3 regions of the Alteromonas sp. B31-7 genome follow, and region 2 is predicted to be linked to each of the others. Evidence: predicted binding sites of a transcription regulator. Region 2 holds the regulator's gene; each other region holds the start of a gene.

Region 1 (3,216 bases), 340 kb from region 2:
GCGGAACGGGCACTTCAGCAACATATTCGAACCCACCACCCACGCGCGGCAGCACTAACCGCACAGCAATGGCTTCATCTTAAGAACAGCGCTATTGCCACGCGACCGGAATTAGCCTCAGATATGGGGCAGCTTCGCCTCACCGTGTTACGACAAGCGTTAACAGACGATGCTCAGGAACAAACATGGGATGAAGGCAAATTAGACGACGCAGTTATGGCCTGTTTTCACTGCTTTTACAACGCGCGTAGCCAGTTCACGTTAGCGGAAGAAATACATACAACATTAAAAACCTTAAGTGAACGTATGCCTCTCGTTGCTATTACCAATGGCAACGTCAATGCTAAGGCGATAGGCATAGACGCTTATTTTGACGACATTTATCACGCCAATCTATCTCGCCCTATGAAACCTTCACCAGTCATGTTTGAACAAGCGGCAGACAAACTAGGCATTGCGCCTCAGCATATTCTGCATGTGGGAGATAATTTACAAAAAGATGTGTATGCATCAATTAACGCTGGCTTTCAATCGGCTTGGTATGCCTGTAATCGCCCCATGGCGTTACAGCTAGAGAAAGTGTCAGTGCTGCCCCATGTCGTGTTGGACAATTTGTCTGAACTACTGGCGTTTTAGCCGCGAGGCTTGCCCTAACTTACTGGTCAAGCCGCACAGGTAAAATACTTAAACGTTGTCTTCTAGCACGTTTTGCCGCATAGACTCGCAAGGATTTTTGCATACTGGCCTGCCCACTACCTTAGCTGGCACACCTACAACGGTAACATGGGGAGGCACATGATTAAGTACCACGCTACCTGCGCCAACTTTCGCACCTTCACCCACTTCAATATTACCAAGAATTTTGGCCCCTGCCCCCACTAAGACACCCTGACGAATTTTTGGATGGCGGTCGCCAGATTCGTTGCCGGTACCACCAAGGGTGACACTTTGTAAAATAGAAACATTGTCTTCTATGACTGCAGTTTCACCCACTACAATACCGGTGGCGTGGTCAAACATAACACCTTTACCGATACGGGCGGCTGGGTGAATGTCTACACCAAAACTCGACGAGTTACGGCTTTGCAAAAATAAGGCAAGCTGGTGTCGTCCATGCAGCCATAAATAGTGTGCCATTCGATGCACTTGCACCGCATGAAAACCCTTGAAATGCAGTAGAGGAGTTAGGTAATCACCCACTGCGGCATCTCGCGCCTTAATGGCTTGAATGTCAGCAATGGCCGCTTCGCTGATACCGGGTTCAAGCAAATAAGCTTCGTCAAACACCTCTCGAATGGCCAAAGCAGGCATAACGTCATCGGCCATTTTATTAGATAAAATAAAGCTCAGAGACGACTCAAAATTATGATGTGCCAACACACTGGCATGCACATAGCTCGATAGTAACGGCTCACTCTCTGCAACTTTATGTGCTTCTTGTTTCAGCGACGTCCAAAAATCGATGGGCGCAGACATGGCATTCATTGGCGTTTCCTATAAGAAGTGTCTAACCTAATACCGCGGTACGCAAACACGTAACCCGTATTCATCGTTATTTTACCTGAGTTTACTGGCTAGCTGTACACAAGTGTTACCCAGCAAGCGTATTATTCGATCAATTTGTCGAATAACTTTGCTATAGGTTATTCCACACACAACTAACGAGTGCCATCCGCGCCTTTTCACTATGCATTGAAAAAGGGAGAGTTGAAAAACTGGACTGTATAAATTAACAGTCAGCTGGCATAATACCGCGGTTATTCATTGCAACGAATTAGGTAAATCACACTATGGATGTATCCAGACTGCTTGACGAGCTCAACGACAAACAACGTGAAGCGGTAGCTGCGCCCTTATCAAATGCCCTTGTACTGGCAGGCGCCGGTAGTGGTAAAACCCGTGTTTTGGTGCATCGTATAGCCTGGTTAATGGAAGTCGAAAACATCACGCCCTTCTCCATATTAGCCGTAACCTTCACCAATAAAGCGGCCAGAGAAATGCGTGGTCGTATTGAATCGTTAATGGGTAGAAGCTTACACAACATGTGGATTGGCACATTCCATGGCCTTGCCCACCGGCTGCTTCGTGCCCACCACGCAGAAGCAGGCTTGCCGGAAAACTTCCAGATTCTTGATTCTGACGATCAATATCGGCTTATTAAACGTATTTTAAAAGCCATGAATTTAGACGAAAAACACTGGGCGCCTCGCCAAGTGCAATGGTACATCAACGGCAATAAAGACGAAGGTTTACGTCCGCAACATATTGAAACCCATGGCGATCACATTCAAAAGAAGATGCGCGAAATATACGCCGCATATCAAGATGCTTGTGACCGCTCAGGCCTTGTCGACTTTGCCGAATTATTATTAAGAGCGCACGAGCTCTGGGCCAAGAACCCAGACGTTTTAGCCCACTATCAGCGCCGTTTTCGTGCAGTCTTAGTAGACGAATTTCAAGATACCAATAACATTCAATATGCATGGCTTCGCATGTTGTGCAGCGGCGACACCAACAATATTATGATTGTGGGGGATGATGACCAGTCTATCTATGGCTGGCGTGGTGCTAACGTAGACAATATTCAGCATTTCCTTAAAGATTTCGACAACCCAACCACGGTTCGTCTTGAGCAAAATTACCGCTCCACCGGCAATATCTTAAAAGCGGCTAACACAGTCATTGATAACAATACCGGCCGGTTGGGCAAAGAGCTTTGGACTGAAGACGGTCAAGGCGAGCTTATCTCGGTATACGCCGGCTTTAATGAATTAGATGAAGCGCGCTTTATTGTCTCTAAAATTAAAGACTGGCTACATCAAGGCAATGCATTAAAAGATACCGCTATTTTATACCGTAACAACGCCCAGTCGCGGGTACTCGAAGAAGCCCTCTTGCACGAAGGCATCGCTTACCGTATTTATGGGGGATTACGATTCTTCGAACGCCAAGAAATTAAAGACGCGCTTGGTTATTTACGTATGATCAACCACCCGCATGATGACGCGGCCTTTGAGCGTGTTGTGAATACACCAAGTCGTGGTATTGGCGAAAAAACCTTGTCTCAAGTGCGAGAAACGGCTCGTGCGCACAACTGCTCTATGTGGCAAGCCAGCCAATTGCTGATCAATGAAAAAGCGTTAAAAGGGCGGGCGTTAAATGCCATGCAAAGCTTTGCGCTCTTAATAAGCGAGCTAGAACAGGCCACCACTGAAG
Region 2 (3,216 bases):
TCCTTCTTGATCTTCCAGAGCCATCTTACTGCCCTTGAGGGCGGGGAATACGCCAGGTAAGCCTTCACCATTAGGCATATGACAAGCGGCACATGTGGCGTTATATACCCGCTCTCCCTCTCGCATAAGCTCATCCATAGACATGTTCATAGACAACAAGCGTTGCTCTTCTTCTTTTGCTCGAATTGCCATGGCCTCTTGTTCGGCCATCCAGGCATCGAACTCTTCGGGGGGCTTAGCAATAACCACTACCGGCATGTAGCCATGGTCTTTTCCACACAGTTCCGCACACTGACCACGGTATATGCCTGGTTCATTCACTTTTGCCCAAGATTCGTTAATAAACCCTGGGTTAGCATCTTTTTTAACGGCAAAATCAGGCACCCACCAAGAGTGAATGACATCGTCGGAGGTAATTAAGAAACGGACTTTTTTCCCTGTAGGGATAACAAGAGGGCGGTCCACCTCAAGTAAGTAGTTTTTACCTTTATCAAACTTGTTTTCTATTTGTTCCCGCTGGGTCGCCAGCAGAGAATAAAACTCCACATCTCTGTCTTGGTATTTGTAGTGCCACTTCCATTGAGAGCCTGTAACGACGACTGTCAAATCGGCCTCGCTGGTATCTTCCATAGCAATCAGGGTTTTGGCGGCGGGAACCGCCATGAAGATAAGAATGAGAAAAGGCACTATGGTCCAAGCAATTTCCACTTTGACATTCTCATGAAAGTTGGCTGGCTTGGCACCGCGAGATTTACGGTGTAGGTACATAGAGGCAAACATAACACCAAACACCACCACCGCAATTGCCACACAGATGAAAAACATCAACATGTGTAAGTCGTAAACCTGGCCGCTAATGTCTGTGGCGCCGTAACGCAAATTAAGAGAGGAGTTTTCACTCATCTCGCTGTCGGCAAATATAGCAGTAGAAAACAGTATACTGGGTATACTTGCCCCCAGCGCGACCAGTCGGGTTATGTGTCGTTTCACTCAGCACCTCCGTAATGGCAGAATTTTTGACGCAACATGTGCGTGCGTTACCCCTGCCTCGTGGTTTTTTGTAAACGAACTCTATCTTTCACTACTTTCCAATCACACAATGATTGTAAAATTAAGTTAGAGCCATTGTTATTATTTTGTTAATCACAGTATAAGAATTGCGCAATAAAACCGCTACGTCTAGTCTTTTCTCAGAAAAAACCATTAAATTGCTCATTTATTGATCAGCAAGATAGGTAAAAACCCGTTGTGCGGGCGAGGTGGAAAGGCGTTTAGGGCAACGTTAAAAGGCTGTTTGAAACGGCTATTTAGAACAAGTTGTTTTTCAAGAAAGGCAAACATAAACTCAGCAATCAGACACTAACAGCATTTATGTGGATGTTTTCAAACATAAACCGAAGACATTCAGGCGGAAGGTATAGAAAATGAAAATAGGCACATTTCCCATGCTTTTCTTTTTCTGTGTGTACGCGTACTCAAAGTACAAAGCGGTGTTTGATTAGGGTGTTATCCACCAATCGCAATGAGATAGGTAACAAAAAAGCGACCTAAAGGTCGCTTTTTCATCAAACAGGATGAATCTTACATCCAGTCAGCATTTCTAATTACGCCAACGGCAATACCTTCAATAGAGAAAGGTTCAGAGGCAAGATCGACTTTTATGGGTGAAAACTCTTCGTTTTCAGCATGCAAAAGCACTTCACGACCGCGTTTTTCAAGACGCTTTACCGTAACATCTTCATCCACTCTGGCGACCACAACCTGGCCATTGTGCACGTCGGTGGTTTTGTGCACGGCAAGTAAATCACCGTCCAAAATACCGATATCCTTCATACTCATGCCATTAACACGCAGTAAAAAGTCGGCCTGAGGCTGAAATAACGCAGGGTCTACTTTGTAATGAGACTCAATGTGCTCTTGCGCAAGAATAGGCTCACCCGCAGCAACACGACCAATAAGGGGAAGCCCTGCTTCTTCTATCGATTCTTCTTCAAGAGGAATATTTAATTTTATTCCTCGAGACGTACCAGGAAGAATTTCGATGACCCCTTTACGAGCAAGGGCTTTCAAATGTTCTTCAGCTGCATTCGCTGAACGAAACCCCAACTGACGTGCAATTTCTGCACGGGTTGGCGGCATGCCAGTTTCTTGCATGGTAGTTTTTATAAGCTCAAGAACTTCCGTTTGTCTAGCTGTGAGTGGGCGCATAAAAGACCTGTCTGTCTATACAGTTCCTGTAAGTATATACACCTACATATAAATGGCAAGCAGCAAAACAAATTAGTGGCATGATCAAAAAAGGCAACCTCGTCACTGAGGTTGCCTTGTTGAAGGGGCTAACCGATGATTAAAAGCTGTACTGTAAACTAATACGTGCGTTTAACGGTTCACCCGTTGAGATGTTGTTATCGTTATGTGCTGATGGGAAGTAATCCTCATCAAACAGGTTTTCTACGTTAAGTTGGAACTTCAAGTCCTCGCTATAGTTGTAATACACAGCCGCATCAACCCGAGTGAAATCAGGCAGAGTAACACTGTTACTTAACGAGGCGTATTGCTCAGATTGATAAATTACCCCTAAGGCAACCCGCCACTGTGTGTTCACTTGATACTGGTTCCAAACGGTAAGCATATGCTCGGGTAGCTGCGCAAGATCTCGGTTTGCAAGTTCACCGTCACTAATACGACCCATTTCTTGCCCATCTAGATTGCTATACCCTGCATTGATAGTCCATTTTTCACTAAGCGAACCCACCACCTGAATTTCGTATCCCGAGGTTTCAGTACCGGTCAGTATTGACGCTTCTGGATTGTTAGGATCCTGCGCTGTGCCGTTTTCTCGTTCCACTTCAAACGCAGCAGCGGTCACGCTTAAACTGTCTGATACATTCCACTTCACACCAATTTCTTTATTTTCAAATTCTTCAGCGTCTAAGGCTTGAGAAGTAAGCGAAAGGGTTAAGAATTGATCTCCCGAGCGTGGCAGAAACGATTTGCTATAGCTTGCGTACAAAGACACTGATTCGGCTGGCTTATAAATCACACCGGCTCGAGGAGATACCTGAGAGTCTGAGCTCGTTAATAATCCATTGTTACCATCGTCCGCGCCATTATTCACTTCGATGGTATCCACTACATCTATGTCAAAGTTGTCATAGCGTAGGCCAGCAACCACGATCCAGTGATCACTGAGCTTGATTTCATCTTGCAAAAATA
Region 3 (3,216 bases), 270 kb from region 2:
TATGCCAGCATCCGTTTTTAAAGAGATGTGGGCGACCCTTCAGGCGGGAAAAAGCTGGATGGGGCTGGTTAAAAACCGGTGCAAAAATGGCGATCATTACTGGGTGTCGGCGTTTGTGACGCCGGTGTATGAAAATGGCAATATTGTGGGCTACGAATCTGTCAGGATCGCAGCCCAAGACCATGAAAAAGAAAGAGCGCTAGGAATTTACCACCGCTTACAGGAGAATAAATCGCCGGTCAGTATGATGAGTAAAGCCGCTTCTTTACTCGCTTCCGTCTATCCAATATGGCTCATTGGTATCTTACTTGCGATAGGGGCGGGGGTTGCATACGGCGCATTCGCAGGCTTGTTAGCCCTGATGGCTTCCCTTGTTATGCTCTCATGGCAAAGTAGCGTTAGCCGCGTGCAATGGAAGGGGCTTTTAGCGTTAAGTCCCGCTAGCTACAGCAACGATATTGTGGCGCAAACCTATTATCAGGATGTGAACTATATTGCTCAAGCTAAGCTAGTACTTGCCTGTGAGCTAGCCAGAACTCGTACGGCGCTAACGCGAATTAAAGATGCTTCATTTGGGCTAGAGACAATCGCATCCACCACACATTGCCAAGCAGAAACAACCAGTGCCGCCGTAGTACAACAAAATCAGGCGACACAGCAAATTGCATCTGCCGTTACCCAAATGAGCCAAGCCATCCAAGATGTGGCTCAACGTGTGGAGGCCAATGCTGCAAGTGCGCAAACTGCAGCAGACAATGTTAAAACCGGTAATGACAAAGCTGAGCAATCCATGCAGGCTATTTTGCAGTTACGTCAAGCCGTAGAATCTATTTCTCATACAGTAACAGAACTAGCCCAATCCACCTCTGATATTGGCGAAGCTGCCAGTATTATTTCCACGATTGCCGATCAAACCAATTTGTTAGCCCTTAACGCAGCAATAGAAGCCGCTAGAGCAGGTGAACAGGGAAGGGGCTTTGCTGTGGTGGCCGATGAAGTGAGAACATTAGCCTCAAAAACACGAGAGTCCACGGATAAAATACACAACATTATTCAAGAATTAGAAGCGCGTACCGAACGCGCTGTAAAAGTGTCAACGGAAGGGCTAAGTTCAGCAGAACACGGCACCGAAATTGTTGAAGAGACTCGAGGGGCGCTTAAAGAAATTAACAATGCAGTTTCTGGTATAGCCTCTGCCACTGTTGAAATGTCGTCAGCCGTTGAACAGCAAAGTACCGTGGCCGACCATATTAATCAGCAGCTTGTAGAAGTGGCTGACGGTGCGCAAGACACCCAACAAGCCTCTGAAGCGTCACTGAAAGCCAGTAACGACCTTAAAACAACAGTAGAACAAGTGCATTCGCTTATTCTCCGTTTTAGCACTGACAAGCGCTAGACTCATTTGTGGATAGTTGCCCGCGCGAAACGTAATTCATTCACTACGTAGCGCAGGCAAATCGTTTGAAAAGCGCTTTGCTAACGGTAGGTCACCTCGCCGTGGTTAACCGTTAGCCTTTAGCTTTACCACTTCGGCGCTTTCGTCTTCTAAGACGCTCTGTGCCGTTGCACCTTTAAATATCTTAGCCACTTTATCTTTGCTTTTTGCCAACATAATAGAAAGCTCTTCAGCAAGGCTATCGTCTAAGTTAATGCCTTTCGCTTGAATGTATTCTGCTAGCTGGTCGGCAGCGTCAAGCATTTTATCGTATTGATCGGCTTCTTTTTTATCGGTAGTTACCAATTTTTCTACCCCTTTGTGTGTAACAACATACTGTGTGGTAATGGCCATGGTAGGTCCCCTGTTTTTTAAAAGACAAAAAAACTGTACAGTATTTTACTGTATAAATAAACAGTTAATTTGCGGTTTATACACGTATTTGGTCGCCTAGCGAATATCAGCGCCCGCCACCGCGCTCGCATAACTTTTGATGCGGGGAACTGGCAAAGTCTGTTATTCTGGGAAAAGCTTCGCCATTTCGGTAGATTTCGCGAAACACCGATGTGTTTAAGTGGTGCTGACCCACTACTTTGTCCTCGCATAGGAAAAAGACAAACGACAGAAATTCGGTAGGAAAGGAGATGTAATGCAACAGGCCATTCAACAAGATATTGCTGCCATCCAAGCTATTGAAGCGGTACCGCATATCATGAATATTCTGTCAGAAGCCACAGGGTTACGCTTTATATGCGTCGCCAGAGTCACCGAAGATAATTGGACCATGTGTTCGGTACTCGACAAGGTAGACTTTAATTTAAAGCCTGGTGATGAGCTTGAAATCCAAACCACGTTTTGTAGCCAAGTTCGCCAGTCTGCGAAGGCCATTGTAATAGAAGAAGCCTCTAAAGACAGTCAATATAAAACCAGCCCCATTCCTGTCATGTATGGATTTGAGAGCTATTTTTCTTACCCAATATACAAAACCGACGGCTCATTTTTTGGCACCTTGTGTGGGTTAGATCCCACCCCTACCGCATTAAAAACAGCAAAAATTGATAATCAAATAGCGTCATTTGCTGAGCTCATCTCTCGCCAACTTGAGGTAAACGATCAGCTTAGTTCTGCCAAATCCGCTTTATTCGATGAGCAGTCTGCGGCGAAATTGCGAGAGCAATACATTGCTATCCTAGGCCATGATATTCGTACGCCTTTATCATCGTTAAAAATGGGCGTGGACTTTCTCTCTGAAACACTTTCCGATGGCACTACCCAAAAGGTACTGAAGCGCATGGATAACAGTGTGAATAAAATGAAGCGCCTTATTAATGATGTGATGGATTTCACCCATGGTAAAATGGGCAAAGGCATTTCCCTAAATGTACGCTCGTCTGAGACGCTTCAAGAAGAGTTATTGCACGGTGTAAATGAATTGGCTACGCTACACCCCGAATGCCATATTAATACCAATATTCAGGTTTCTGGGCCTCATTATTGCGACCCAGAACGCATAGGCCAATTGCTTTCGAACCTGCTGATTAATGCCATTGTCCATGGCGACCATGCCCACCCTATCGATGTTTATGCCGGTAAGGTGAATGGCGTGTTCACCCTTAGCGTAGCTAACAGCGGTACCCCTATACCAGAAGACACTAAAGCGAAGCTTTTCCAACCTTTTTTGGCGGAATAAAAATGCCAAACACTCGGGCGGGCTAGGATTAGGGCTTTTCATCGCCTCTCAAATAGCCGAAGCTCATCAAGGAAAACTGTCAGTGGTGTCA

The links. The regulator LexA, encoded in region 2, represses DNA repair genes until DNA is damaged. The targets are predictions, from matches to a motif close to TACTGTATNNNNATACAGTA.
Region 1: uvrD (DNA helicase II) is a predicted target of LexA. The motif match lies at 1,719-1,738, and genes of this name have one in related genera.
Region 3: IUA53_RS18610 (YebG family protein) is a predicted target of LexA. The motif match lies at 1,836-1,855, and genes of this name have one in related genera.

What each region holds. Positions count from the first base shown of each region.
Region 1 covers NZ_CP065233.1:243,141-246,356, reverse strand. Annotated here, with positions in the region: gene IUA53_RS01025 (HAD-IA family hydrolase) at 1-636, shown strand, start outside; gene cysE (serine O-acetyltransferase) at 685-1,485, opposite strand; gene uvrD (DNA helicase II) at 1,791-3,216, shown strand, end outside.
Region 2 covers NZ_CP065233.1:4,516,031-4,519,246, forward strand. Annotated here, with positions in the region: gene coxB (cytochrome c oxidase subunit II) at 1-903, opposite strand, end outside; gene lexA (transcriptional repressor LexA) at 1,582-2,208, opposite strand; gene IUA53_RS19795 (TonB-dependent receptor) at 2,348-3,216, opposite strand, start outside.
Region 3 covers NZ_CP065233.1:4,243,958-4,247,173, reverse strand. Annotated here, with positions in the region: gene IUA53_RS18615 (methyl-accepting chemotaxis protein) at 1-1,396, shown strand, start outside; gene IUA53_RS18610 (YebG family protein) at 1,502-1,789, opposite strand; partial or broken gene IUA53_RS18605 (GAF domain-containing sensor histidine kinase) at 2,085-3,216, shown strand, end outside.